Linked DNA regions of Methylorubrum populi. Each later gene encodes a partner of the first gene's protein in a complex. Links are inferred from orthologs where the notes say so. Each region holds a gene or a part of one and is shown in the gene's direction. Other genes may lie near its edges. The genes, in order: ccmE and ccmB.

Evidence for each region.
Region 2: the proteins of ccmE (region 1) and ccmB are in contact, whole or in part, in a solved structure (PDB 8CE8), measured with the Escherichia coli proteins. The link is inferred for Methylorubrum populi from one-to-one orthologs.

Annotation. Positions count from the first base shown.
Region 1 is NZ_AP014809.1:1,545,338-1,559,873, reverse strand. Bases 698-3,678 are described here. They hold ccmE (cytochrome c maturation protein CcmE), read left to right. Parts: upstream 698-1,923; coding sequence 1,924-2,433; downstream 2,434-3,678. Other genes in these bases: MPPM_RS07115 (heme lyase CcmF/NrfE family subunit), read left to right, coding at 2,480-3,678; ccmI (c-type cytochrome biogenesis protein CcmI), read left to right, coding at 698-1,754. Outside these bases: MPPM_RS07130 (ATP-binding protein), read left to right, coding at 1-67; more of ccmI, read left to right, coding at 216-697; more of MPPM_RS07115, read left to right, coding at 3,679-4,480; MPPM_RS07110 (cytochrome c-type biogenesis protein), read left to right, coding at 4,477-4,935; MPPM_RS07105 (DUF1007 family protein), read left to right, coding at 5,022-5,699; MPPM_RS07100 (nickel/cobalt transporter), read left to right, coding at 5,690-6,703; MPPM_RS07095 (hypothetical protein), read left to right, coding at 6,767-7,489; MPPM_RS07090 (histidine phosphatase family protein), read right to left, coding at 7,480-8,088; MPPM_RS07085 (marine proteobacterial sortase target protein), read left to right, coding at 8,331-10,535; MPPM_RS07080 (class GN sortase), read left to right, coding at 10,532-11,143; MPPM_RS07075 (helix-turn-helix domain-containing protein), read left to right, coding at 11,194-11,994; quaternary ammonium compound efflux SMR transporter SugE, read right to left, coding at 11,999-12,319; pbpC (penicillin-binding protein 1C), read right to left, coding at 12,458-14,536. UniProt on the Escherichia coli protein: Heme chaperone required for the biogenesis of c-type cytochromes. Transiently binds heme delivered by CcmC and transfers the heme to apo-cytochromes in a process facilitated by CcmF and CcmH.
Region 2 is NZ_AP014809.1:3,137,774-3,152,302, reverse strand. The notes cover bases 7,584-10,557. They hold ccmB (heme exporter protein CcmB), read left to right. Parts: upstream 7,584-8,723; coding sequence 8,724-9,392; downstream 9,393-10,557. Other genes in these bases: MPPM_RS14420 (hypothetical protein), read right to left, coding at 9,859-10,257; MPPM_RS14425 (hypothetical protein), read right to left, coding at 9,464-9,727; ccmA (heme ABC exporter ATP-binding protein CcmA), read left to right, coding at 8,080-8,727; MPPM_RS14440 (DUF4240 domain-containing protein), read right to left, coding at 7,667-7,861. Outside these bases: MPPM_RS14480 (methyl-accepting chemotaxis protein), read left to right, coding at 1-787; MPPM_RS14475 (hypothetical protein), read right to left, coding at 860-1,168; MPPM_RS14470 (EthD family reductase), read right to left, coding at 1,168-1,494; MPPM_RS14465 (NAD(P)/FAD-dependent oxidoreductase), read right to left, coding at 1,579-2,910; maiA (maleylacetoacetate isomerase), read right to left, coding at 3,069-3,716; MPPM_RS14455 (antibiotic biosynthesis monooxygenase family protein), read right to left, coding at 3,745-4,044; MPPM_RS14450 (hypothetical protein), read right to left, coding at 4,153-4,533; aconitate hydratase AcnA, read right to left, coding at 4,642-7,341; MPPM_RS14415 (hypothetical protein), read left to right, coding at 11,133-11,423; MPPM_RS14405 (Maf-like protein), read left to right, coding at 11,896-12,567; MPPM_RS14400 (DNA gyrase inhibitor YacG), read left to right, coding at 12,549-12,767; MPPM_RS14385 (DUF2336 domain-containing protein), read right to left, coding at 13,443-14,519. UniProt on the Escherichia coli protein: Required for the export of heme to the periplasm for the biogenesis of c-type cytochromes.

The DNA of each region.
Region 1 (14,536 bases):
CCTCGGCGGCCTGCGCGCCGTGATCGAGGTGCCGGGTGACGCGCCGGCCGGGGTCGGACAACGTTGAGTGGCACCGGATCGGCGAAGGTTACGCCGCATCCCGCCTGTGCTATGGCCCTGCTTCACCCGCGCGTGACGACGTGTCACCCGGAAGCGATGTCGTGCAGGCCCCGCTCGGGCTCTACACGGGGCCGAGCTTAAATCTTTTGGGTCTGATGACGGCGATCTGGTTCATCCTGGCGGCCATGACCGGCGCAGCTGTGTTCGCGCTGCTCTGGCCGATGTCGCGCCGCCGCCGGCAGGGAGCCGGCCCGGAGGCGCAGGGCGACGGGCTCGCCACCGAGACCGGGTTCTACGAGGATCAACTCGCCGAGATCGAGCGCGATCTCGGCCGCGGCCTCATCGCGCCGGCCGAGGCCGAGGCCGCGCGGGCCGAGGCAGCACGCCGGCTGCTGCGGGCGAGCCGCGAGGAACAGGCCGACGCATCGGGCGCGGCGCCGATCGCCGAGCCGCATCTGCGCCAGCGCCGGGCGGCCTCCGCCTTCGCGCTCTCGACCATCCCCCTCGTCGCGCTCGTCGTGTACGGCCTCTACGGCTCGCCGAACCTTCCCTCGCAGACCGACGCCGACCGCAAGGCGACCCGGGCGGGCGCGCAGGATCTGATGACCGCCATCGGCCAGATCGAGGCGCGGCTCGCCAACCATCCGGACGACGCCCGTGGCTGGAGCGTGCTCGGCCCGGTCTACATGCGGCTCGGACGCTTCGACGATGCGGCGCGCGCCTACGCCGCCCTCGTGCGCCTCAAGGGCGAGGACGCCCAAGCCCTGTCCGACTGGGGCGAGGCGCTGGTCGCCGCGGCCGACGGTACGGTCTCGCCTGAGGCGCGCAAGGTGCTGGGCCGGGCGCTCACCGCCGATCCGAAGGCAGCCAAGCCCCAGTTCTATCTCGCCCGCGGCGACGAGCAGTCCGGCGACGTGGCCGGCGCCGTGCGGCGGCTCGAGGCGATGGCCGCCGCCGCGCCCGCGGATGCGCCCTGGCTGCCGACGGTGCGGGACAACCTCGCCCGGCTGAAGGGTGAGACCGCCGCCGAGCCCAAGGCCGAGGGGAGCGGGGAGGGGCCGAAGGTCGATGCGCCGGTGGCCGGGCCCGGCAGCAACATCCAGGCCCTGCCGCCCTCCGAGCGGATCGACGCGATCCGCGGCATGGTCGAGGGGCTGGAGCGGCGCCTGGCCAAGCAGGGCGGCTCCGCCGACGAGTGGCTGCGCCTCGTGCGCTCCCACGCGGTGCTCGGCGAGCGCGACAAGGCGCTCGACGCCCTGGAGCGAGCGCGCAAGACGTTCCGCGACGACCGCGAGGCCCTGGCCCGCTTCGACGCGCAGGCCCACGAACTCGGTCTGCCCGGGGCCGGCGCGCCGCCGAAGCCGGAGGCCGGCGACAGGACCAGCGACAAGCCCGGTGACAAGCCCGCGGCCGAGCCCGACGCCGCGGCGGCCGCGATCAAGGCGATGCCGCCGGCCGAGCGCGAGGCGGCGATCCGCGGCATGGTCGCGAGTCTCGACCGGCGGCTCGCCGCCAAGGGCGGCTCCGCCGACGAGTGGATGCGGCTCGTGCGCTCCTACGGCATCCTCGGGGACCGCGCCGCCGCGACCCAGGCCCTCGACCGGGCCAAGATGGCGCTCGCGGCCAACCCGACCGCCGTCGAGCGCCTCGATGCGCTCGGCAAGGAGCTCGGCCTGAGCCCCGTCCAGCCCTAGCGGGACCGCGGCGGACCGCGTCCCCTGACAATCGGTCCCGCCCGTCCAACCTTGACCCGGCGGGCGGTCGGGCCGAAACCGGTCTCGATCAATCGCAGACGTCGGACCGCCTTCAGGCTCTCGTCAGCCTGACGGGGAGAAGAAGCCGACGAACCGGGACGGAACCGTCGTGACCCGCAAGAGCCGCCGCCTGATCCTCATCGCCGCCTGCGGCGCCGTGCTGGCGCTGGCGCTCGGGCTGATCCTGTCGGCCATGAGCGGCTCGATCGTGTTCTTCCGCTCCCCCGCCGAGGTGGCGGCGCAGGGCGTCGCGCCGGGCACGCGGTTCCGTCTCGGCGGCCTCGTCAAGGACGGCTCGGTGAAGCGCGGACCCGACCAGAACGTCGAGTTTTCCGTGACCGACACCAACGCCACGGTTCCGGTGCAGTATCGCGGCCTGCTGCCCGATCTGTTCCGCGAGGGCCAGGGCATCGTCGCCGAAGGCATGCTCGATGCCGGCGGCGTGTTCCGGGCCGACACCGTGCTGGCCAAGCACGACGAGAACTACATGCCCCGCGAGGTTGCCGACGCGCTCAAGGCGCAGGGCCGCTGGCAGGAGGGCGGGGGCAAAGAGGCTCCGAAGGATGCGGCGAAGCCGGCCTCGGCCGACGCCACCCTGGGCCAGCGCAGCGAGCGGTGAGAGATCCCATGACCATCCGCACCGAAACCGCGCGAGGAGACCGCCGGTGATCGTCGAGATCGGCCACTACGCGCTGGCCCTGGCGCTGGCTCTCTCCCTGGTTCAGGCGGTGATGCCGGCCTGGGCGGCCCGCTCGGGCGACGCGGCTTTGCGCGAGGTGGCGGGTCCCGCCGCGCTCGGCACCTTCGCCTGCATCCTGTTCGCCTTTTGCGCGCTGACCTACGCGCATGTGACGTCGGACTTCTCGGTCCAGAACGTCATTGAGAACTCGCATACCGCCAAGCCCCTGATCTACAAGATCTCCGGCGTCTGGGGGAACCACGAGGGTTCGATGCTCCTCTGGGTGCTGATCCTCGCCCTGTTCGGCGCCTGGGTCGCCACCGCCAAGACCTCCGTGCCGCCGGTGCTGCGCACCAACACGCTGATGGTGCAGGCGAGCGTCACCTTCGTGTTCGTGCTGTTCATCATCACGACCTCGAACCCGTTCGCCCGCGTTGCGCCGGCACCGCTGGAGGGCAACGACCTCAATCCGCTGCTCCAGGATCTCGGCCTCGCGATCCATCCGCCGCTGCTCTACCTCGGCTATGTCGGCTTCTCGGTCACCTTCGCCTTCGCCGTCGCCGCGCTGATCGAGGGGCGCATCGATGCCGTCTGGGCGCGGGCGGTGCGGCCCTGGGCCCTGATCGCCTGGAGCTTCCTGACGCTCGGCATCGCCATGGGCTCGTACTGGGCCTATTACGAGCTCGGCTGGGGCGGCTGGTGGTTCTGGGACCCGGTCGAGAACGCCTCGCTGATGCCCTGGATCGCCGGCACCGCGCTGCTGCACTCCATCGTCGTCATGGAGAAGCGCGACGCGCTCAAGGTCTGGACGGTGCTGCTCGCCATCCTCACCTTCTCGCTCTCCCTGGTCGGCACCTTCATCGTCCGCTCCGGGCTCCTCACCTCGGTGCACAGCTTCGCCTCCGATCCGAGCCGCGGCGTGTTCATCCTGGCGATCCTCGCGCTGTTCATCGGCGGCGCGCTGAGCCTGTTCGCGTGGCGCGCGCCGACCCTGCGCCAGGGCGGCCTGTTCGCGCCGATCTCCCGCGAGGGCGCCCTGGTGATGAACAACCTGTTCCTCGTCGCGGCCTGCGCCACGGTGTTCGTGGGCACGCTCTACCCGCTGCTCCTGGAGATGCTGACCGGCGAGAAGATCTCGGTCGGCCCGCCCTTCTTCAACTGGACCTTCATCCCCCTGGCGCTGCCGCTCCTCGTGATCGTGCCGTTCGGGCAGGCGCTGGCCTGGAAGCGGGGCGACGCGGCGGCGGCGGCGCAGCGCCTGCTGGCGGCCTTCGCGGTGGCGCTCGTCGTCGCGCTCGCCGCCGCGGCTCTGGCCTGGGGCGGTCCCGTGATGGCGCCAGTCGGCCTCGGCTTCGGCGCCTACCTCATCATCGGCTCCGCGCTCGAGATCTGGTCGCGGGCCCGCGGCTACGGCCAGAACCGGACCCGCGATCTCGGCACGACCTGGCGCCGGGCGATCGGTCTGCCGCGCTCCGCCTGGGGCACCGCCCTGGCCCATGCCGGCGTCGGCGTCGTCGTGCTCGGCATCGCCGGGCAGGGCTGGGCGACGGAGGGCCTCGCGACGATCCGGCCGGGCGGACAGGTCGCCTCCGGCCCCTACACCGCCACCCTCGACCGGGTCGGTCCGACCAAGGGCGAGAACTACGAGGAGACCACCGCCTTCCTGACCCTGCGCAACCGCGCGGGCGACTATGTCGGCACGGTCGAGACCGGCAAGCGCTTCTATCCCTCCCGCCGCATGACGGTGACGGAATCCGGTCTGAAGACGGTCGGCGTGAGCCAGATCTACGCCAGCCTCGGCGAGGTGCTGCCCGACGGCTCCATCGGCATGCGGCTCTACTTCAAGCCGCTGGTGCTGCTGATCTGGATCGGCTCCATCATCATGGCGGCGGGCGGCGGCCTCTCGCTCACCGACCGGCGCATGCGCGTCGGCGCCCCGGTCAAGGCACGCGCCAAGCTGCCCCCCTCCGCGGTGCCCGCCGAATGAACCGCCTTCGCTCCGCCCTCGTCGCCCTCGCCCTGAGCCTCACGGCCCTCCCGGCGCTCGCCGTGCAGCCGGACGAGGTGCTGAAAGACCCCGCCATGGAGGCGCGGGCGCGGGAGATCTCGGAAGGTTTGCGCTGCCTCGTCTGCCAGAATCAGTCGATCGACGATTCCGACGCGCCGCTCGCCAAGGATCTGCGCGTGCTGGTGCGCGAGCGGCTCAAGGAGGGCGACAGCAACGGCCAGGTCGTCGATTACGTCGTGGCCCGCTACGGCGAGTTCGTGCTGCTGCGCCCCGTCTTCGGCTGGCACACGCTGCTACTCTGGCTGAGCCCGCTGCTCGCGGTGGGCCTCGGCGCCTTCGGCATCTGGCGCCTGTCGCGCCGCCGTGCGCCGAGGGCGGACGGCCTCTCCGCCGCGGAGAAGGCCGAAGTCGAGGCGCTGCTCAAGCGGCCGTAGAGCGGGCGCGCCCTGCTTTCGCCCGATCGGCCGGGCAGGGTCATCGGCATCGTCGTCACCCTCCGACCCGCTTCGCCCCGAGCGTCATGCCGATCGCCGCCTCTTTCCGACGTCTCGCCCTTGCCGCCGCGTTCGGCCTCGCGGCCGGTCTTGCCGCTTCGAGCCCGGCCTCCGCCCACCCCCATGTCTGGATCACCGCGAAGGCCGAACTCGCCTACGAGGCGGGCCGCGTCACCGGCATCCGCCACGCCTGGACCTTCGATCCCGAATACACCGCCTTCCTGACGCAGGGGCTCGACGCCAACGGCGACGGCACGGTCTCGCCCGAGGAGCTTCAGGGCTCGGCCAAGGAGCACGCCGCCAACCTCGCCGAGTTCGCCTACTTCACGAAGCTCAAGGTGGCGGGCAAGGAGCAGGCCTTCGCCGAGCCGCAGGAGGCGCGCATGGCGATGGAGGGCGGCAAGCTCACCTTGAGCTTCCTGCTGCCGCTCAAGACCCCCACCGCCCAGGGCCGGGGCGTCGCGGCGGTCGAGATCTACGATCCCACCTACTTCATCGCCTTCAGTCTTGCCGAGGGGGCCGATGCGCTGCGTCTGGCCGGCGCCGCCTCCGGCTGCAGCATGACCATCACGCGAGCGAAGAACACCGAGCCGGCGGTGGCCTCCGCCGGACAGTCTATGACGGAGGCGATGTTCGAGGCGCTCACCGCGGCCTCGAATTACGGCGAGCAATTCGCCAACCGAGCCATCGTCGCATGTCCCTGACCGCCTCCCTGCGTCCCGCGGGCTTGGCGGCTGGCCGCTGGCCGCGCCGACTGGCGCTCGCCGCCGGGGCGGTGCTGGCGGCCGCCGGCCTCCTCGCCGCACTTGCCGCCGCGCTCGGCCCCGTCGCCGCGCCGCCGCCGCGCTCGCCCTTCGGCATCGGCTTTCGCGAGGCCGCCCCGCCGACGACCGGGCTCGGCAGCTGGCTGCTGGCGGTGCAGTCCAACTTTTCGAGCCAGCTTCGGGCGGCCGTGTCGGCCCTGAAGGCGGGCGGCTCCTGGACGCCGCTCGTGGTGATGGGCTTCGCCTACGGCGTGTTCCACGCCGCCGGGCCCGGTCACGGCAAGGCGGTGATCGCCGGCTACATCGTGGCGGGCGAGCGCACGCTGCGGCGCGGCTTCGCCCTGAGCGCCGCCGCCGCCCTGCTGCAAGCCTGCGTCGCCATCGCCATCGTGCTGGTCGGCGTCTTCATCCTCCGGGCGACCGCTGCCGGCATGACGCGGGCCGGCACCCTGATCGAGACGGTCAGTTTCGCCCTCGTGGCCGGGCTCGGCGCCGCGGTGACGTGGCGCAAGGCCGGGCGGCTCGCCGGCCTCGTCACCGACACCCCGGCCGAGGCCTGCGGCCCCGGCTGCGGCCACGCGCACCTGACGGATGCCGCCGCCCTCGACCGGCTCGGCGGCTGGCGCGAGCGGGCCGGCGTGGTGCTCGCCGCCGGCTCCCGGCCCTGCGCCGGGGCGGTGCTGATCCTCGTGTTCTGCGCCGCGCAGGGCATGCTCTCCGCCGGCATCGCCGCGACCTTCGCCATGGCGCTCGGCACCGCGCTCACCACCGGAGCGCTGGCGAGCCTCGCGGTCTTCGCCAAGGCTCTGGCCCTGCGGCTCGCCGGCGGGCGCGGGCAGGCTGGCGCCCTCGCGGTCGGCGGGCTCGAACTCCTGGCAGGGGCCTTCGTGCTGGTGCTGGGGCTCGCTATGCTGTCGGGGCTGGCCACGGGCATGGGTGGCTAAACGCCCCCTCGCCAAGTCCCTCTATGCCGTGGCAGGTTCGTCCTCGATCGGGAGGAGCCCTGCTTGAGCGAACATGCCCTCGACGCCTTCGCGCCCATCCTCCACTGGCGGCTGCTGAAGGGCTCGCATGCCTTCCCGGGGCCGGACGGGGGCACCTGCATCAACGAGGCGGCGATCGTCGCGGCGGGACTGCCCTACCGCACGATCACCGCGACCGAGGATTGCCCGCCCTGCTTCTCGCGCCCACTCGCGGCCTACGCGCTCGGCCTCAACGACGCCATGCCGGAGGCCGAGCGGCAGGGGCTGATGGCCTTCGTGCTGCGGCTCTCCGGCTCGGCGGACGCGCCGGCCATCGAGGCGGCCCGCACCGGCTTCCTGGCGCTCGAGAGCGTGCGCCGCATCCTGCCCCCGCTTCTCGACGCGGCCGGCCTGCCGGCACTCGCCGCCCGCTGCGAGACGGCGTCCGATCCCCACCGCGCCGTCGAGACCCTGCGCACCGCCGAAGGTCAGGGCGGCGCGCTCTCGCACGACGCCGCCGGCCGTCAGGCCTGGATCGCGGGGGCCCGCGCCTCGGCGGTCGCACGCACCGCCACCGCCGCGATCCGCGCCTTCGCCGATCCGCGCAGCGCCGCCGAGGTGGCGGAGGGCGCCGCCCCCTTCGCCGAGGGCACGTGGCGCATCGCCCTCACGATCCTCGACGAGGCGCTCGGCATCGGCCGGCAGGCGCCGGCGATCGACCTCGTCTCCGCTCGCGACCGGCTGGAGGCGGCCCGGATTCAGCCGTAGGCGCGCGGGAGCGGCTCGTCCGCGAGGTCGATGTCGAGCGCCTCGCAGTTGGCGAGCCAGCGCCCGGTCAGATGGTAGAAGAAGGTGCAGTGGCCGATGACCGCGATGGTCCGCTCCGGCCGCGCCCGCAGCCAGTCGCGGAACCCCGAGACCCGCTGGTCGAACAGGGTCCGGGGCTCGACATGCCAGCCCTCCGGCCCCGCCTCTCCGTCGGCGTACCACCACGTCTCGGGCAGGTGATCGACCCGGAAGGCCGGGAATTCCCGCGCCAGAACGGAGGCCGCCCGGCCGATGTCGCAGCTGCTCTCCTGGCATTCCCGGTGGAGCACCTCGACCAGCACGTCGGGCCGGGCCGGGTGATCGGAGAAGATCCCGGCGGTGGTCTGGAGCGCCCGGGTCAGCGGCGAGGTGACGACGAGTTCGAAGGGAATGTCGCGCAGCGCCTTGCGGGCCGCCGCGACCTGGGCGTGGCCACGCTCGGACAGGCGGGCATCGATATGGCCCGGATCGCGCCCCGTCGCCTCGTGATGCGCGTTGAAGGTCGATTCGCCGTGGCGGATGCAGACGATGCGGGTGGACGGCGCAGACAAGCGGGACATGGGCGAGCGGGACATGGACCCGATGTAGGCGGTTCGCGCGTGCCGAACAGCGGGCCGCGACGCCGCGCCCCGCACCGAGGCGGACGAAGCGTCACCGTCGGGGGCGAACTGCGCCGCTTTCCGGACATCGGCCGCCGTTCCGGTGCGGCGCCGGGCCGAAGGTTGGCGAAGCGTCCCGTGGCGGCGCGACCCGCGCTGGAGGAGCCTTGGCAGGAGCCGGCCGACCGCGCCGGCATCCACCGATGGAGGCTCCCGTGCTCCGACTCCCCCTGTCCCCGCATCATCCGACACCGCTTCCGTGCCCGGCTCCGGGCCTGACGCGCAACCTGCTGCTCGGCCCGCTGATCGCCCTCCTGCTCGCGCTCGTCGCCGGGATCGCGCCGGCACGGGCGCTGGAGGGCAAGGATGGCAGCGGGACGCTGCTGCTCCGCTCCGAGGGCGGCGCGCCGGTCGAGGCGCCTCGCCTGAGGGCGGATGCCGCGATCACCGTGAGCGGCCCGACCGCGCGGGCGACGATCACCCAGGCCTTCCGCAACACCACGGCGGAGTGGGTCGAGGGCACCTACCTGTTCCCGCTGCCGGAGGATGCGGCGGTCGACACGATGAAGCTCGTCGTCGGCGACCGGGTCATCGTCGCCGAGATCCGCGAGCGCGAGGCGGCGCGGCGCGCCTACGAGGCGGCCAAGGCCGAGGGCAAGGCCGCCGCATTGACCGAGCAGCAGCGGCCCAACCTGTTCACCAACGCGGTCGCCAATATCGGCCCCGGCGAGACGGTGCTGGTGCAGCTCGAATATCAGCAGCCGGTGCGGCAATCGGGCGGCACCTACGCGCTGCGCCTGCCGACCGTGGCCGCCCCGCGCTACAGCCCGGCCCCGCCGGCCGTGACCGCCGTCGTCGACGGGGTCTCCGCCGCCGATCCCGTCCCCGACCGCCGGACGATCGCGGCGCCGGTGCTCGATCCGGCCCGCCACGCGCCGATCAACCCGCTGACGCTCACCGTCGATCTCAAGGCCGGCTTCCCGTTGGGCCCAGTGCGCAGCGCCACCCACGCGATCCGCGTCGAGGAGGTGTCCGGCACCAAGCGCCGGATCACGCTCGCCGACGGCGCCACCGCCGCCGACCGTGATTTCGAGCTGACCTGGGCCGCCGCCGCGGGCGCGGCACCCTCGGTCGGCCTGTTCCGCGAGCGGGTCGCGGGCGGCGAGGCGGTCCTCGCTGTGATCACCCCGCCGGAATCGGCGAGCCCGGTCGCGCCCGTGCCCCGCGACGTGGTGTTCGTGATCGACAATTCTGGCTCCATGGGCGGCGCCTCGATGCGCCAGGCCAAGGCGAGCCTGCTGATCGGTCTCGACCGGCTGGGCGCGAGAGACCGCTTCAGCGTGATTCGCTTTGACGACAGCTTCGACACCCTGTTCCCCGATCTCGTCCCGGCCGACGAGGCCCATCTCGACCAAGCGAAGCGCTTCGTCGCCGGCCTGGAGGCTCGCGGCGGCACGGAGATGCTGGCGCCGCTGCGCGCCGCGCTGCGGGACACGACGCCCGAAGAGACCGGCCGCCTGCGGCAGGTCGTGTTCCTCACCGACGGCGCCATCGGCAACGAGGCGCAGATCTTCTCCGCGATCGCGGCGGAGCGCGGGCGCTCGCGGCTGTTCATGGTCGGCATCGGCTCGGCCCCGAACGGATATCTGATGCGCCACGCGGCCGAACTCGGCCGCGGCAGCTTCACCGAGATCGGCACGCCGGATCAGGTGACCGAGCGGATGCGTGCGCTGCTGCTGAAGCTGGAGAGCCCGGCCGTCACCGACCTGACCGCAACCTTCTCCGAGCCCGGCGTCGACGCCGCGCCCGCCCGCCTGCCCGACCTCTACCGCGGGGAGCCGCTCGCCCTGCCGGCCCGGATGGAGCAGGCCCGCGGGACGCTCACCCTTGCCGGCCGGATCGGCGGACAGCCCTGGCAGAAGATGTTGCAGCTCGATACGGCTGAGGCCGGCGCCGGCATCGGCAAGCTCTGGGCGCGAGCCAAGATCGCCGAGGCCGAGACGGCGCGGCTGACCGGCCGGCTCTCGGCGGAGGCCGCCGACGCCGCGATCCTGCGGCTCGCCCTCGACCACGGGCTCACCACCCGCCTGACCTCGCTGGTGGCGGTGGACGCCACCCCGCGTCGGCCGGAGGGTGCGCGGCTCGTCAGCACCGACCTTCCGCTCAACCTCCCGGCCGGCTGGGATTTCGAAAGCGTGTTCGGCGAGGGCGAGGCGCAGCCGCTTCCCACGCCGCCGCGCCAGCGCCGCGCCGCGCCGGCCAGCCCGTTCGCCACCCAGTTCGCCGCCGCGCAGCCGGTCGCGCTGCCGCAGACCGCCACGGATTTCGAGATCCGCGCATGGCTCGGCGGCCTGTTGCTGGCGCTCGGCCTGGGCCTGTCCCTCTGCCGCCGCCGGATCGCGGCGTGAGCGGGATCGCGAAGCGGGATGCCGTCGCGCGGCGTCCCGGCCGGCGGAGCATCACGGCCCTGCCGGCCCTCCTGCTCGTGGCGGCCGGGCTGGTGCTGCTCGCGCAGGCCGCCTGGATCCCGGCCAAGGCCGCCCTGGCGCAGCGGCTGCTGGAGCGCGCCTTCGCCCGGAGCCTCGCCGAGGGAAGCGGCGTGCGCCCCTGGCCCTGGGCCGACACGGTGCCGGTCGCGCGCATCGTCTTCCCGGATCTCGGCGTGAGCTACGTGGTCCTCGCCGGATCGAGCGGGCAGGCACTGGCCTTCGGCCCCGGCCATGTCGAGGGCACCCCCGAGGCGGGCGAGCCCGGCACGGCGGTCTATGCCGCCCACCGCGACACCCAGTTCCGCAGCCTCGGCCGGCTCGCCGCCGGCGATCCGATCGAGGTCGTGCGCCGTGACGGCCGCAGCGTCCGCTTCCGGGTCACCGGGCGCCGGGTCGTGCGCTGGGACGCCTCCGGCCTCGACCCCGACGCGCCCGGCCGCCGCCTCGTGCTCGCCACCTGCTGGCCGCTCGATGCGATGACGCCGGGGCCGGAGCGTTTGCTGGTGGAGGCGGTGGCCGAACCTTGACGGTTCCCACCCCGGTGCGGTTCTGTGCGGATCCGTCCGGAACCCGCACCATGCCGCCGATCGAGGCCGAACTTCCCGAGACCGAGCTGCCCGACGGGCAGAGCCGTCTCATCGCCGCGGCGGTGCGCGAGGCGCTGGCCCGCCGCCGGATGTCGCGGCAGGCGCTGGCGGACGCGGCCCGCATCAGCATCTCGACTCTGGAAAAGGCGCTGTCCGGCCGTCGGCCCTTCACGCTCGCGACCACGCTGCGCCTGGAGGAGGCGCTGAGTCTGCCTCTGAGGGTCCAGGCCACCGCGCCGCCGGCGGCGCTCGCCGAGAAGGCGCGCCACGCGCCGGAGGAGTTCGGCTCCTATACCCGCGAGGCGGTGGCCTTCCTCGAAGGCCGCTACCTGACCCTGCGCCCCTCCTTCGGGCAGGCGGGGGCGATCTTCGCCTACCGCACCGAGATCGCCTGGGATGCGGACAGCGCCCGCCTCGTCTTCCGCGAGGCCGAGCGGCTCGACGCGCCGTTCGCCCAGTCCGGCACCGTCTCGGTGCCGAACCAGTCGGGTCAGATCTATCTCGTCACCAACTTCCTGGGGCAGTACCGCCTCGCCGTGCTCGGCCGCCCGACGATCCAGGGCGAGATGTTCGGCATTCTCACCACCCTGTTCTCCGGCCGCGGCACGCAGCTCACGCCGGCCGCGACCCCGCTCGCCCTGGTGCCCGAGCGCGGGGCCCTGGCCGAGGGCGCGCAGTACGGGCGCATCGCGGCCGGGATGGCCTGCGAGCCGACCTATCGTCGCATCCTCGACCGGGTGCGCGAGGACGTGTTCGCGGTGTTTCCCGGCTGCGGGGAGGGGACGGCCTGAGACGTCAGGCGGTGCTCGACAGCTTCATCAGCACGAGGCCGCTGACGATCAGCCCCGCCGCCAGGATGCGGGTGGCGCTCATCGCCTCGCCCAGGAAGGCGATGCCGACGATGAAGGCGCCCACCGCGCCGATGCCGGTCCAGATCGTGTAGGCGGTGCCGAGCGGCAGGCTGCGCATCGACCAAGCGAGGCAGGCGAAGCTCAGGCCCATGGTGACGAGGGTGACGACGCTCGGCCAGAGGCGGGAGAACCCCTCCGACTGCTTCATCGCGAAGGCCCAGACGACCTCCAGCAGACCGGCGACGACGAGAACGATCCAGGCCACGGCAGCCTCATGCGGTTCATGAGCCGGGCCGTCCCGGACTTGGACCCTGATGGGGGAGGACGTTGCCTCGCGCGGGCTGAGCTAAAGTCCGGGGCGCAGGAGTCACGTGTGCCATCGCACGGGCGGCGGGCGAGGGCGCTATTCCAGCCGCACCACCACGCTGTCGCTGGCGCCCGCCGCATCCATCACCGAGATGCGCGCGAAGCCCGCGCCCTCCGGGCTCCACTCCGATTGCCGGCGCATCGCCTCCGCCACCGGCAGGCCGTCGACCATCCAGGTCAGCGGCGGCTGGCCACCGAGCGCCTTGAGGGCGAGGCGGGCCTGCGCGCCGTCACTGAGGCCGAGATCGACCCGGGCGCCGTCCGGTGGATAGGCGATCTTGAGCGGCACGCCGAGCGTCGCCGCGAAGGTCTTGGGGGCGTCGCGGCGGATGTGGCGCAGGGGCGGAGGCAGGGCGGCGGTGGCGACAACGAGGGCGTCGCGGGGGCGGGGCAGGGCCTCCGGCTCGCCGCCGAACCGGGCGAAGGCGTCGAACAGGATCGGGGCCGCGTGGCTGCGCCCGACGAGGCCGGGCACCGAGGCGCCGTCGGGGCGGCCGATCCAGACGGCGATCGTCACGCGGGCATCGAACCCCACCGCCCAGGCGTCGCGGTAGCCGTAGGAGGTGCCGGTCTTGAAGCTGATCCGGCCGGGCAGGGCGTTCTCCGGCGGCGGGGCGCCGCGCAGGATGTCGGCGACGTACCAGGCGGCGACCGGCTCGGCGATCCGCCGCTCCGGTCCGGGCGCGGCGGCGGGTCCGTCGAGGCGCCGGGTCAGCGCCGGCACGCTGCCCCCACGGGCGAGCCCCGCGTAGAGCCGGGCGAGGTCGCTCAGCGTGATGCCGAGGCCGCCCAGCGCCACCGGCAGGCCCGGCGCGGTGTCGCGCGGCAGCAGGATCGTCGCGCCCGCGCCCCGCAGCCGGGCGACGAAGCGGGCGGCGCCGACCGCATCCAGAAGATCGACGGCGGGCAGGTTCAGCGATTGCTGGAGCGCCACCCGCGCCGTGACCGTGCCGCGATAGCCCATGTCGAAGTTTTCCGGGGCGTAGCTCGCGGCGAAGCGCGCCGGGCGGTCGTCGAGCAGCGTTTCCGGGTGGGCGAGACCGTTCTCGAAGGCGAGCGCGTAGATGAAGGGCTTGAGCGCGGAGCCCGGCGAGCGCACGGCCGCCGTCGCATCGACGGCGCCGGCGCGGGCGGCGTCGAGATAGCCGGCGCTACCGACATGGGCGAGCACCGCGCCGGTGCGGTTGTCGAGGGCGAGGATCGCGGCGGAGAGCGCCGGGCCGGCGGCGGCCGCGCGCTCGGCCGCCAGCGCTTCCAGGCTCGCCTGAAGGCGTGCATCGAGCGTCAGGTGCTGCACCCGTGCTTCCGGGTCGGCGGCGTGGGCTTGCTCGGCGGCATGGGCCGCGAGCATCGGGAATTGTTTTCGCGCAACCGGCACCGGCTCGGCCTTGGCGGCGCGGGCCTCGTCGGCGGTGAGCACGCCGCGCGTGGCGGCGATGTCGAGCACCCGGTCGCGGGCGCGCCGGGCGTTGGCGGCAAAGCGGTCGGGCCGGCGTGCCTCCGGCGCCTGCGGCAGGGCGACGAGGAGGGCGCTCTCGGCGAAGGACAGGCGGGCCGGCTCACGGCCGAAATAGGCGAGGCTCGCCGCCCGCACCCCCTCGACCGGGCCGCCATAGGGGGCGAGCGCGAGGTAGAGGTCGAGCACGCCCGCCTTGCCGAGCGTACGCTCCAGCGCGACCGCGCGGACCATCTGCCGGAGCTTGGCGGGCAACGAGCGCTCGGCCCGCGGCTCGACGAGGCGGGCCACCTGCATCGACAGGGTCGAGCCGCCCGACACGATCCGCCCATGGGTGAGCCATTGCCACGCGGCGCGGAGCGTCGCCGCCGGATCGAGGCCGGGATGGCTGTCGAAGCGGCGGTCCTCATAGGCCTTGAGCATGGCGAGGTATCGCGGATCGACTTCGCCCGCGGTGACGGGCAGGCGCCAGCGCCCGTCGGCGGTGGCGAAGGGGCGCAGCAACTGGCCCTTCCGGTCGAGGATGACGGTGGAACGGAGCGAGGCCTGGGTCAGATCGAGGGGCGGAAGGGTGGCGGCGTAGCGCCAGAGGGCGCCCACCAGCAGACATGCGAGGGTGAGGAAGAGGGCCAGAAAAACCCTCCCCCCTCTGCGGGGGAG
Region 2 (14,529 bases), 1.6 Mb from region 1 along the record:
CAACGCCACGATCGAAGCCGCCCGCGCTGGCGAGGCGGGCCGCGGCTTCTCCGTCGTTGCGGCCGAGGTGAAATCGCTCTCCGGGCAGACCGCCCGCTCGACCGAGCAGATCCGCACCTGGCTCCACACGCTTCAGGGTGAAATGAGCCAGATCGCTCGCGCCGTCGAAGAGAGCCGGGCCGCCGTCTCGACCGGCAGCTCCGTCGTCGACAGCCTCGGGACCCGCGTCGAGGGGGCAGCCGAGCGGATCGCGCGCACGAGCGAAATGAACGCGGCTCTGGCTGCGGCCATCACGCAGCAGAGCAGTGCAACGGCGGAGATTTCCAGCAGCGTCCAGAACATCGCCACCAAGGCGGCCAAGACCCGCACCGAAATCGACAGCATCACGAAGCGCCTCGTCAAAGCGGAAACCCTGGCGCAGGCCGCGCTCGCCGAAGCCGGCGGTCTCGACCTCTACGAGTTGGTGCGTCTGCCCGCCGATCTCGGCCTGTGGAAGCGGGGGCTCGCGACGATTCTGCTCGGCGCCGCGCCCGCCGATCCGGCCACTGCGGTGCTTCGCAACCGCGCCGCCCGTCAGACCGTACAGGTGCTGGCCGCGGACCCCGCGCGCCGGTTCGCAGCGGAGGCCTTCCTGAAGGCCGATGCGACGGCTCACGAGGAGGCCGAGCGCATGGTCAAGGCGATCGCCCAGAACAACTGGGACGTCGGAACGCCGGCCTATCAGGCTGCGAACGCGGCGATGAAGGACATGGCCAAGGCCGCCGCCCAGCTCATCGAGGCGAAGTGAGCCGCGAGCCGCTGGCGAGGCGATCGTCGTGAGGCCGCTCCTGCCGCAGGGCAGGCGCGGCCCCGGCCGCGCTCAGGCGGCCTCGTCGTCATCAAGCGTCGGATCACCGGTCCAGGCGGTGGCGAAGGCGGCCAGGTGGCGCGCGTCGGAGAAGGCGAGCACCGTCACGGTGCGCTCCACCGGAGGGGCACCGGGATAGGGCGCGAGCATCACCGTCTCCTGCGACAGGCGGGCATCGGGTGCATTGGCATCGAGCCACGCCTTCGCCTCCAGCGTCAGCGTCACCGGATCGGCGAGCGCCCGTGAATCCGAGCGGAGCACGATGATCGTCGTGCCGAGCGCCGGATTGGCGTCCTGGATCTGCTTGATGATGTCGATCATCAGCCTCTCACTTCCGATGCCGCGAAATCGCTGAGCTGCACCGTCGGCTGCGTGTCGGTGAAGTTCGGAATATCCCCGAAGATCTCCGAACCGTCCGCGGTCGCCGCCGCCTTGAAGGCGTCGGCGGATTCGAAGCGCAACAGCGCCACCACCTGATAGGGCGGCGCACCGCCATCCGGCGTGCCGATGCCCTTCACGACCGTGTAGTCGTGCAGGCCCTTGGAGGTCCAGCGTTCGCTGACCAGCGGCATGTGCTTCTTGAGATAGTAGTCCATGTCGAAGCGGGTGCCGGCGCCGCTCGGATACATAACGCTGACGAGGATCATGGCGTCTCCTTCCGCCGGCTTCTCCTTGGGCCGGCGGAACGGGAACATGACGCACCGGACCGCCGGATCAAGCCGGAGCGTTCGTCAGTGCAGCTTCACGCGCGGCTCGGTGCGCCGGGTCAGGGCGCGGGCCAGGGCATCGAGGCTGGTCTTCCACCAGCCGTTCACCGCCGTCTCGTGCATCTTGTAGAGCGAGCGGTACATCAGCCGGGCGAAGAGTCCGGCGATGAACATGTTCCTGCCCTGGATGAACCCCATCAGGTTGCCGACCGCCGTGTACTCGCCGAGCGAGACGAGCGAGCCGAAGTCGCGATACTTGAACGGCTTCAGCGGCCGGCCCGCGAGGCGGTTGGCCATCTGCCCGTAGAGATGCGAGGCCTGCTGGTGCGCCGCCTGGGCCCGCGGCGGGATCGGCGTCTGCGAGCCCTCCTCCACGAGGTAGGCGCAGTCGCCGATGGCGAAGACGTCCGGATCGCGGGTGGTCTGCAAGGTCGGAGTAATGACCAGCTGGTTGTTGCGGGTGCTCTCGAGGCCGCCGAGATCCTTGAGGAAGGACGGCCCCTTCACGCCCGCTGCCCAAACCACGAGCTCGGAGGGGATGAAGCCGCCGTCGGCGAGTTGAACCCCGTCGGCCCGCACCTCGGTGACGCGGGCCTGCACCCGAACCTCGACGCCGATCTTGGCGAGTTGTCCCATCACCTCGGCCGCCAGCCGCTGCGGCACGGCGGGCAGGATGCGGTCGGCCGCCTCCACCAGCGTGATCTTGAGATCCTTGGCCGGGTCGATCCGGTCGAGGCCGGTGCGGGCGACCTCGCGGGTGGTCCGATGCAGCTCCGCCGCCAGCTCCGTTCCGGTCGCGCCGGCGCCGATCACCGTCACGTGGAGCTGTCCGGGACGCACCGGGCCCTCCTGAGTGTGAGCCCGCAGCATGCCGTTGACGAGGCGCTGGTGGAAGCGCATCGCCTGCTCCTTGGTGTCGAGGGCGATGGCGTGCTCGGCGACGCCCGGCGTGCCGAAATCGTTGGTGGTGGAGCCCACGGCCATGACCAGCGTGTCGTAGGGAACGGCCCGCATCGGGGTGACCTCACGCCCCTCGCTGTCGCGGCTGGCGGCGAGGTGAATCACCCGCTTCTCACGGTCGAGGCCGGTCATCTCGCCGATACGGTAGCGGAAGTGGTTGGCATGGGCGTGGTGCAGGTAGTCAACCGCGTGGTGGCCGACATCGAGCGAGCCGGCGGCAACCTCGTGCAACAGCGGCTTCCAGATGTGCGTGCGTGCTCGGTCCACCAAGGTGACGTGGGCCTTGCCGCCCTTGCCGTACTTGTTGCCGAGCTTCGTCACCAGCTCCAGGCCGGCCGCCCCTCCCCCCACCACGACAATCTTGTGCAGATCCGTGACCGATTCGCTCGGAACCATCCTCGCCCCACTCGCCTCGCCGGCCGCCTCGTCCGGCGGCCCTTCAGTTTGGAATGATCTTACATCAGCAACCCGGCAAGCACCCACACGTTCGCAGTGTGCCTGGGACGCAAATCCGGCATCGATGATGGGGCGATATCGTAAAAAAATTTTCCACCCTAGGACACGGGCGCGCCGGGCTGCCGGAGCGGATGGGCTCGGGCGACGGCATCGAGGGAAAGAAGCGTGTCGGCGATCCGCCCGACTGTCGGATAGGCAGCGGTGTCGATCCCGAAAATTCCGGTCCCGACCCAGAGGCTGATCAGGCACAGATCGGCGTGGCTCACGGCGTCGCCATGGCAGAAGCGGCCGGTGCCTTGTTCGCTCGACAGCCGCGTCTCCAGCGTCGTCAGGCCGGTGGTGAAGGCATGGCGCAGGAACTCGAGCATCCGCTCCCGCGGCAGCCCATAATTCTCCATCAGGAAGCTGCGCACCCGCGGCACGTAGAGCGGATGCGTATCGCAGGCGACGACCTGGGCCAGCGAGCGCGCCCGCGCGCGTGCCCGCGGCTCGGCGGGCAGAAGCGGCACCTGCGGATGGGTCTCTTCGAGGTAATCGAGGATCGCCAGCGACTGCGTCAGCGGCGGCCCGTCGCCGTCGAAGAGAGCGGGTACGGCACCCTGCGGGTTGATCTTCAGGAAGTCGGGCTTGAACTGATCGCCGGCATCGAGGTCGAGAAAGATTTCCTCGTAGGCGATCCCCTTGAGATTCATCGCGATGCGCACGCGGAAGGCCGCGGCCGAGCGCCAGTTGCCGTACATTTTCATGGGCACATTCCCGTCTCGCTATGACCGCTCAGAACGCGCGAAGCGTCAGTTCGGTGTGTTCAACCTGAGGCGGGCTCGCGAACGTGTCGGCGACCATGGCCCGGTAGGTCTTCCAGGCTTCCGATCCGGTAAAGTCCTGCGTGTGCGCTTCCAGCGTGTCCCACTCGATCAGAAGGCGGTAGCGCTGCGGCTTCTCGACCGATCGCCGGACGGCGAAGCTGCGGCAGCCGGCGGCGGCGCGGAAGATCTCGGCGGCCCGAGCGATATTGGTCTCGAACGCGCCCTCCGAGCCGGGCTTCACGTCGATCTGCGCGATTTCCAGGATCATGTCCGTCGCTTCCCAGCGGGCCCACGTCGGAGACGGGGCGGAGTGCTCGATCGCTCCGCTATAGCGGCTGGGCCGGGACCGGCAAGGCGCGCGACGGTGCCGAAGACCTCACAGGCAAACCGGGTCGTAGATCGCCGTTATCGCAGTGATCCGGCCCTGTTCGTCCGCGCTCCAGTCGATGCTCCAGGTATGTCTGCAGGGGAACGCCTGCTGGACGAAGCTCGATTGTTGACGTCCCGCGCTCTCGCGACGCCGAAAGCCTTGAGCATCGAGGGTCCGGACGAGCGCGGCTTCTGCTGAACCGACCGGAAAGGCGTTCACGATGCGCAACGAGAAGGCCCGGTTTGCTTCCCGTAACTCCGGGGGCAGTCCCTCGGCGAGTGGAGGGCGCGAAGCGGGTGACGGCTTGAGCACGTACCACAGGGCGAGCCAAGCACCGCCGACCAAGGTGAGGATGACGAGAAGAGCGACGCCGATTCCCAGGAGCATGCGTTTCTGGCTTCGCTTCATTGCCCTCCACCCTTTCCGCCAACACGGCGAACTAAAAAGCCCCTCCCTTGCGGGAGAGGCTTTTCGTCGGCGTCGAGTGGCTGAAGCTTATGCCGCGAGCGTGCGCAGCACGTAGGGAAGAATGCCGCCGTTGCGGAAATATTCCAGCTCGTCGAGGGTATCGATCCGGCAGGTCAGCGGGACCTCCTTCTTCGAGCCGTCGGCCGAGGTGATCTCGGCGGTCAGGGTCTGACGCGGCTTGAGATCGCCCGCGAGCCCCTTGATCGTCACCGTCTCGTCGCCCTTCAGCCCGAGCGACTGCCAGGACGTGTCGCCCTGGAAAACGAGCGGGACGACACCCATGCCGACGAGGTTCGAGCGGTGGATGCGCTCGAAGCTCTCGGCGATCACGGCGCGCACGCCGAGCAGCTTGGTGCCCTTGGCCGCCCAATCGCGCGACGAACCGGTGCCGTACTCCTTGCCGGCGAAGACGACGAGCGGCGTCCCCTCCTCGGCGTATTTCTGCGCGGCGTCGTAGATGTACATCTGCTCGCCATCGGGCTGGTGGAGCGTCCAGCCGCCCTCGACGACGTTGCCGGCCTCGTCCCGCACCATCTGGTTCTTGATGCGGATGTTGGCGAACGTGCCCCGCATCATGACCTCGTGGTTGCCGCGGCGGGTGCCGTACTGGTTGAAGTCCTGTACCCGCACCTGATGCGACTGCAGGTACTCACCGGCGGGCGAGGCCGCGCGGATGTTGCCAGCGGGCGAGATGTGGTCCGTCGTGATCGAGTCGAGGAACAGGCCGAGGATGCGCGCGCCCTCGATGTCGGTGATCGGATCGGGCGTCTTGGTCATGCCCTCGAAATAGGGCGGGTTCTGCACGTAGGTCGAACCCGCATCCCAGGCGAAGGTCTCGGCCTCGGTCACCTCGACGCCCTTCCAGTTGGCGTCGCCGCCGAACACGTCGGCGTAGCGGCTCTTGAACAGCTCTGAGGTGATGTTCTCCTCGATGAAGCGGTTCACCTCCTCCGAGGACGGCCAGATGTCCTTCAGGTAGACCGGCTGGCCGTCCGAACCCTGCCCCAGCGGCTCCTTGGTGATGTCGATCTGGAGCGAGCCGGCGAGCGCGTAGGCCACCACGAGCGGCGGCGAAGCGAGGTAGTTCGCCCGCACGTCCGGGTTCACGCGGCCCTCGAAGTTTCGGTTGCCCGAGAGCACCGCCGCCGCGACCACGTCGTTGTCGTTGATCGCCTTCGAGATCGGGGCCGGGAGCGGGCCCGAATTGCCGATGCAGGTAGTGCAGCCGAAGCCGACGAGGTTGAAGCCGAGCGCATCGAGGCTCGTCTGCAGGCCGGACTTCTCAAGATACTCGCCGACGACCTGGGATCCGGGGGCGAGCGAGGTCTTCACCCACGGCTTCGAGGTCAGGCCCTTGGCGACCGCGTTGCGCGCCAGCAGCCCGGCGCCGATCATCACGCTCGGATTCGAGGTGTTGGTGCAGGACGTGATCGCCGCAATCACCACGTCGCCGTGGCCGATGTCGAAGTTCGTACCCTCGACGGGGAAACGGCTGGCGATGTCGGCCGCCTTCTTGAACTCCTTCTCCATGGCATCGGCAAAGCTGGCCTTGGCGGCGTCGAGCAGCACGCGGTCCTGCGGCCGCTTCGGGCCGGCGAGCGACGGGCGCACGGTGCCCATGTCGAGTTCCAGCGTATCGGTGAAGACCGGATCGGGGGTCTTCGCGTCGCGCCACATGCCCTGCGCCTTGGCGTAGGCCTCGACGAGCGCGATGCGGTCGTCCTGACGCCCGGTGACCTTCAGGAAGTCGATGGTCTTCTGGTCGATCGGGAAGAAGCCGCAGGTGGCACCGTATTCAGGCGCCATGTTGGAGATCGTGGCGCGGTCGGCGACCGGCATGTCGTCCAGGCCGGGGCCATAGAACTCCACGAACTTGCCGACCACGCCCTTCTTGCGCAGCATCTGCGTGACGGTGAGCACGAGGTCGGTCGCGGTGGTGCCCTCCGGCAGCTTGCCGGACAGCTTGAAGCCGATAACCTCGGGGATCAGCATCGACAGCGGCTGGCCGAGCATGGCCGCCTCCGCCTCGATGCCGCCGACGCCCCAGCCGAGCACGGCCAGACCGTTGACCATGGTGGTGTGCGAGTCGGTGCCGACGAGCGAGTCGGGATAGGCGATCTCGACGCCGTCTTCGGTCCGCGTCCACACCGTCTGCGACAGGTATTCGAGGTTCACCTGGTGGCAGATGCCGGTGCCCGGCGGCACCACGGAGAAGTTGCGGAAGGCCGACTGGCCCCATTTCAGGAAGGTGTAGCGCTCACCGTTGCGGGCGTATTCAAGGGCGACGTTGTCACCGAGCGCCTTCGGGGTGCCGAACTCGTCGACGATCACCGAGTGGTCGATGACGAGATCGACCGGCACCAGCGGGTTGATCTTCTGCGGGTCGCCGCCCAGCGAGGCCATGGCGTCGCGCATCGCCGCGAGGTCGACGACGGCGGGCACGCCCGTGAAGTCCTGCATCAGCACGCGGGAGGGGCGGAAGGCGATCTCGGTCTCGGCCTTGCCCTTGTTGCCGAGCCACGCCACGGCAGCCTCGATGTCGCCCTTGCGAACCGAGCGTTCGTCCTCGAAGCGGAGAAGGTTTTCCAGGATCACCTTCATCGAGAACGGCAGCGCGGTCGCGTCGGCCAGGCCGTTCCTTTGTGCCTCGGGGATCGAGTAATAAGTGTAGGTCTTGCCCCCTGCCTCGAGTGTCTGGCGGGCTTTGAAACTGTCGAGCGATGCCACGGCGAGTCGGGTCCTGAGCTGGCGTTAGCGAACACGGAGCAGGCATAACCTGCGCCACGAGAGGTGTTCGGCCGGATGCGCTCCAAGGAGCGCGCGCCGCCCCGGGGGTGCCCGGGTAGCGAGTGCCCTCGGTGGTCTCCCGGTGCCGGGAGGCCCGCGAATGACACTCAGGATGGTGCGCGAGGGGCGGTTTGGACGCCCTTGAATGATCGCGCGGCGCAGCCTGGGCCGGTCTATAGAACGTTTCGAAATTGCCCGCTACTGGCCCGATGACACAGGCGTGCGACTGACATCCCTCGTCCGAGCGACGCGCGAAAACCCCCGGTCAGCCCTCGCCGGCCGAGGCAAAGCAGCGGCGCAAAGCCGCCCGGAACGCCCTGATCTCGTCCGGTGTCAGGCGCGCGAGTCGGGCTTCCAGCCACTCGCGTCCGGCAAGCGCGGCCGGGTCGCGGGCAGCCTCCTCCTCGGTCGGACGGAGGGGAGCCGGCGGCGGCCGTTCGGCATCCATCTCGGCCTCCATGGCAGTGCTTCCCGCGAAATCAGCGATCAGCGTCGAAGAACCAACGCGTTGGGCAATCGGGCGGTTCGCACGGCGCGGAACGATCGGCTATAGGCCGCAAACGACCGGCTCGCCGACGAGATCCGGCCTCCAATGCTCCTCGTCTCACGAGAGGCAGACCAACTTCCCTCGGGACGAAGACGAGACGTGCGGATTTTCCCCTCTTCCAAGGCCGATCCGTGCGGTTGATCGTCGAGGATCTCGCCTGCCGCCGCTCCGGGCGCCGGATCTTCTCCGGCCTCTCCTTCGCCGTCGGTCCCGGTGAGGGGCTCATGGTGACCGGGCGCAACGGCGCGGGCAAATCAACCCTACTGGCGATGCTCGCCGGGCGCCTCAAGCCCGATGCCGGCACGATCCGCGCCGAAGGCCTCGGCGAGGCCAGCCTGCCGGAATGCCTCCACGTGATCGGGCATCGCGACGGGCTGAAATCGGCATTGACGGCCGAGGAAAATCTAGGATTTGCCCGCGACCTTCTCGGTAATCCCGCCGCAACCCCGAAAGCCGCGCTGGAGGCGATGGGCCTTCCGCACGTAGCGCGGCTGCCGGTCGGCTACCTTTCCGCCGGTCAGCGGCGCCGAGTCGCACTGGCCCGCCTCCTCGTCTGCCGCCGCCCGCTCTGGCTCTTGGACGAGCCGACCGCCGCGCTCGATCTCGCCTCGCAGGGCGTGCTCGCCGGCCTGATGCGACGCCACCGGACCGATGGCGGACTTGTGATTGCTGCGACGCACCAGGCCCTCGGTCTGGAGGATGCCCGCGAGTTGCGCATCGCACCGGCTTCGTCGGCTCCCGCAACCGATGCGGCGCTCGACGCGGAGGATTGGCTATGAGTCGCGCGTTCGCCGCCCTGCTAGCACGCGATCTGAAGCTCGCCGCCCGGGTCGGCGGCTCGGGCGCGCTGTCGCTCGTCTTCTTCCTGATGATTGTGGTGCTCGTGCCCTTCGCCCTCGGGCCGGACCTGAAGCTTCTCTCGCGGATCGGCCCGGCAATCCTGTGGCTCTCGGCGGTGCTCGCCACGCTGATCGGGCTCGATCGACTGTTTCAATCGGACGAGGAGGACGGCTCCCTCGACCTGATGACCGGCGCCGCCCTGCCGCTGGAACTTGTGGTGCTGGCCAAGGTGCTGGCTTCGTGGCTCACCACCGGCCTACCCCTCGCCCTCGCCTCTCCGCTGTTTGGATTGCTGGTGGCGCTCTCGCCGAAGGCCATGGGCGCAACGGCGCTGACGCTCGCGCTGGGCACGCCGGCCCTCGCGTTCATCGGGGCGGTCGGAGCGGCGCTGACGGCCACGATCCGCCGCGGTGGCCTGATCCTGGCGATCGTCGTGCTGCCGCTGATGATCCCGACTCTGATCTTCGGCGTCTCCGCAGCGGAGGCCGCCCTCGGCGGCACGGTGCCGTTCGCGACCCCGCTCACGGTACTGGCCGCCCTGAGCCTGATCGCGGCGGTCGTGGGCACCCTGGCTGCGGCCGCCGCCCTGCGCTGGTCGGAGTGAGCCGGCCGCCGCTCCAGGCACCCGCGTCGTGAACGGCTTTCTCGGACCGCGAAGGTACTCGGATCACGAAACTACTTGTCGCAGCCGATGCAGATCCCGGTGTCGATCTTGTCGTCCTTCCGCTCCATCGCGGTTTCGCGGTCGGGATTGTTCGAGTCCCGGCGCGCTCCTCCGCCCCCGGCCGGCGGCATGGTCCGGCCGACCGGCGAGGTGTTGGGTGCGTAGATCGTCGAGGCCGGATCACCGCCGGTGCCGGTTTGAGCCGGTCCCTGCGCGGTCGCGGGGACAGCGAGGGCGGCCGTGAGAACCGCTGCGGACATGAGACGTGCGATCATCGGTAAACTCCCTCGGAGTTCCAACGCGGTAGCCCTCTGCCGGTTCACGTCCCCCCTGCTCTCGTCTCTCATTCCGTCACTGATCAGAGATGCGTCTTAGCCTCGCAATCCGGAAAAACCGTATCCCGCCGTCAATCAGGCCAGCGGATCGCCGCTTCGCGCAATCCCAACAGGCGCGCCTCATCCAGCCCGAAGGCCCGGGAGGCATCGAAGACCTCGCCCGAGACGCTCACCTCGCAGGCCCGATCGAGGCTACCACCGGCGCATTGCGACAGCGCCCGCCTGTGGCCTGCAATCTCCGCCGCGCCGACGCGGATCAGCAGCTTGCCCGCCATCCGAACATCGCCTGCCGCATCGCGCGGCAACAGACCGACGCAGGTGATCTCCTCCTCGGTCGTGTAGACGAGGTGGCAGTGATCGAGCGTGACGCGCTCACCGATGTGATGCCGGGCCGCCCCAACGAAGGCGACGACGTCCGACTGCGCCTCAAGAGCGCGCGGCGCGGACGGCATCAGCAATCCGGTCAGCAATACTGCGCACCCGATCCGCATGACGGTCCCCTTCGAACGATCCTGCCGGTCAATCCTGCAATTTGCAGGCCGAACAAGGTCGAGTGACATGGAGGGACATGGGAGCTTCGAGGAAGAGCCGAACGAATCGGCCGTGTTATGGTGCGTCGACCTTTACTGCGTCTGGCCGCTCTGCGGGGCGTGGGTGTTCTGGTTGTCGGTCGGACCGGTGCGTGTGAACGCGAAGACGATGATCGCTGCCATCAGCAGCAGCACGATCGGGAATGCGAACATCCAACGCGGCATCTCGAGCATCCAAAGGCGCAATCTGGACGACCGGAACTCGTGGGTGATCGTTTTGCTCCACCGGCCCGCAGGCCGGCAACATATGCGAACGATGCATGCCCCGTCCGATCCGCCGTCGATTGCATTGTGCAGTGCAACGTGAGACACAGGGACATGCCGGATCGCGATGGCGTCGCGGTCCTGCAGCCCTTCTTGGGCGTTTCCTCCCTAGACTTCGGGCCGTCCCTCGGGACGGCCTTTTTTGTTTTTGCTTTCCTCCGGATCGCCCCAAGCATCTCAGGCCCGACTCCTCGGGTCAGGCTTGCTCAGGCCCGTCGTCGCAGGTTGTCGAACCGCCCGGCACTATCGAGCAGTGCCGCGATCGGTCATGGCAGCGCAGGCGGCTGGGCCGGCTCATGGTCGCCGATACGATCGCCTCGCGAGCAAGACCGCCGCTGCTGAGATGGCGGCCGGCGTTATCGACGAGGGGCGTTGTCATCACGCCGCAGGGCCGTCAGGCAACCGAGCAGTCTTCGAAGGACTTGATCGAAGACAGCGGCCCTCTGGATTCCGTTCAGACGTATCCGAGGGCCTTGTCCAGGAGTGCTTTCATGCGTCGCGTTGCCTTCACCCTCGCTGCCCTGAGCTGTCTCGGTTCGGGGGCGGCCATTGCCCAGGTTCAGCCTCCGGGCCTGCCGGGCGGTCCGTACCCGCCAGGCACGATCATCCAGCGCCAGACCAATACGACCGGCAACACGGTCGATTATGTCATCGCGCCCGGAGCCACGGGTGCCGACACCATCACCACCAATTCGGCGGCGGGCGGTAATGCCGGCCAGCCGGAGCGTGCGATCCCGCAGGGCAGCGCCGGCGGTGGCAATGGCGGCGGCAGCTCTCGCTGACATCGGCTCGGCCGTGCTCGGGCCGCTTCGACGCCGAGATCACCCGGCGACGGGCCGGCCCTCACCCGTATCGGAAGACGCGGAGCATCGAGAGAAAGCGCGCTTTGCGATGCTCGGCAGGATGCGGACCGACATCTCGCGGCTTCGGATCCAGCCGGCGCCGCCGAGTCGCGCTCGGCTTCCGATTCGGTGAAAGGCTGGACAACGCTCGTCAGGCACAACAACCTGACATCTGTCGCCGACTGAGCGTAGCAGTGGTGCCGCAAGAGGGATTCGAACCCCCGACCCCCTCATTACGAATGAGGTGCTCTACCAGCTGAGCTATTGCGGCGTCGCATCCGGCCCGACGCATCGAAGCCTGACGGAATGTGCCGGGTCTTAGACGGACCCTCTGTCCTTGGCAAGCCTCGGAGCGGGTCCGACGTCGACATCGCGTTGCGGTGTTGGGGGGCTTGTGCGTAAGACCACGCCGATGAACGAGCTCCTCACCACCGATGCCTTGAAGCCGCAGGGTCCCGTGGGCCCACGCCGGCCGCCTCTCGTGCTGGCCTCAGCCTCACCGCGCCGGCTTGCGCTGCTCCAGCAGGTCGGCATCGAGCCGGACGCGCTCCTGCCAGCCGATCTCGACGAAACCCCGCGCAAATCGGAATCACCCCGCGATCTGGCGCGCCGTCTTGCCCGTGAGAAGCTGGAAGCGGCCGGTGCCGCGGCACGGCGCCGGGATGAGTTTCGGGACGCCTATCTCGTATCCGCCGACACGGTGGTGGCGGTGGGACGGCGCGTGCTGCCCAAGGCCGAACTGCTCGATGAGGCGGCCGACTGTCTCCGCCTGCTCTCGGGACGGGCGCACCGCGTCTATACCGCCGTCTGCATCCTCTCGCCGAAGGACCGCCGCCGCGAGCGCATGGTCGAGACCCGGGTGCGCTTCAAGCGCCTGTCGAACCGCGAGATCGAGGGCTATCTCTCCTCGGGCGAGTGGCGCGGGAAGGCCGGCGGCTACGCCATCCAGGGCCTCGCCGCCGCCTTCGTGGTGAAGCTCGTCGGCTCACACAGCGCCGTGGTCGGATTACCGCTCTACGAGACCATGAGCCTGCTCGAAGGCGAGGGCTTTCCCGTACGCGGTGCGTGGGGCGCCGCGTCGTGAAGCGAGCAGTGAACGGGGGACTCGCGCCCTGTCCGATCTGCCGCAAGCCGGCAAACCCCGAGACGAAGCCGTTCTGCTCGGCGCGCTGCGCCGATATCGACCTCGGTCGCTGGCTCGGCGAGCGCTACGTCATTCCTGGACCGGAGGACGAGGAGCTGCCTCGGCCACCGCGATCCGATGACGGCGACCCTTCCTCCTGACGCCAGGATCTGTGCTCGGCAAAAAAGCTTCGCCTCGGGCTCAACAGAGGCTGGACAGGCCCGAAACGCTTCACTATACCCCCGCCAGCCGACGACGCAGCGCGACGCGGCGGTTGCCCAGGTAGCTCAGTTGGTAGAGCATGCGACTGAAAATCGCAGTGTCGGTGGTTCGATTCCGCCCCTGGGCACCATAGTATTTTCTGGCGCTCAGACTTTTGGTCGCTAGCAGCCGAAAAGTCCCCCACTCTTAGTTTCTATGTCCAGCGGGACTTCTCGTCCGGTTGATGAGATGCGTCGCACCGTCGGCGAGTATTTCTTCAAGGGCATGTGCGTGTAGAGCGCGGCCTGCCTCGGGTGGTCGACCCATAGATCGCAGCGGGCTGGCACTCGGTCGCGATCGCGGCGCTAGCCCTGCGCAGGCGATAGGCCGACTACCGTTCAGCGCTTTCGAAACGGATTTCCGAACCCGCTCGCCGTGAACGCCTTGCAGAACTTCGTCGTCAGGGAATCCAGCGCCGGTGCGGCGCTAACGGTACTCGGCGTCGCATCGTTCACCCTCCGTGTGACCCGTAGGACCAGCAACATCAACGTCACTGGACCGATTACGGCCGCTCGCGTGCACGTGCAGTCGGGACGGCAGCGCACGAGCATCGAGCCGGCCTGAGAGGTCATGCCTCAGGCGGCGGTGGACTGTTCCAGCTTCTCACGGGCCGCCGTGAAACGCACGACACGCTGCGCTGTCGCGACCGAAAGTTCTTGGAAGGATTGGAAGGCGCTCTGCATGTCGTCCGCGTTCGGCTCGCCGTCGGAGCGGCTCGCGAGAAAGAGCTTGAGGGTTTTCCAACCAAACCGAGCCGATCGAACAAGAAAGAGAAGAGGATCAGTAGTCGGCGCCATATGAGCGTTGAGCGCGATGACGGAGGGCACTCCAGCAAATCTTGCAAGCGCTACCAATGCGTAATTGGTCTGCCCCATGCTCAGCCATTCCTGCACATTCGTCTCGTCGAGCTCGACCTTGGCTTGTCGAGCAACAGCCACTTCGATCGGCGTCAAATCCACCGGCGGGGCAGCGAGAGACTCTGCGATGGCGAGAGTTGCCCTCTCGGCAGCGCTCGCACCGAACTCCGTCGCCAGCGTCCTGCGAGCCCGTTCGCGGGCCATGGCAATCAGCTGAGAGCGTTGTGCCGCCGGTACGTCTACGCGCTCAGCCAAAGTGTGCTCGAGCTCAACATCCCTCTCCGCCCGAGTGGTGAGGATCTGGAAGCCACTAAGCGAAAATTGTGCGCCCCGGTTGCCAGCGACGCTGCGGACTACCTTCTCGTCACCGCGCGAGACGATCACATCCGTGACGCGTTCGGCAAGAGCGCTACGGCGCGACAACGCCATCAAGTGCTGCTGGCCAGCACCGCTCGCAATCTGAATCAGATCGCTCTCATCAAGGCGAAGCGAGCGCTCAAGCACTGGGCCGGCTACCTCCGCAGAGGCGTCATATGCAAGGTCACGCACCACATGGCGCGGGGCATTCGCGACGTCTGCGAGGTTGGCTGCCAGATCTGCCCGGGCCCGAGTTTCGATGTCGCGAGAAAGACGCAGAATGACTTGATCGAAGGCTCCGACCTGATCTTCATTGAGGCGCGGCGCCTGTGTCGTGAACAAGCTTGTCATCCGACGAAGCATGCTGACGCGCTTAGCCGGATCACCGCTAGCGATGGCTCCTTCAACCTCGGCAACGACGGAATGCAGCGCGACCACAACCTACTCC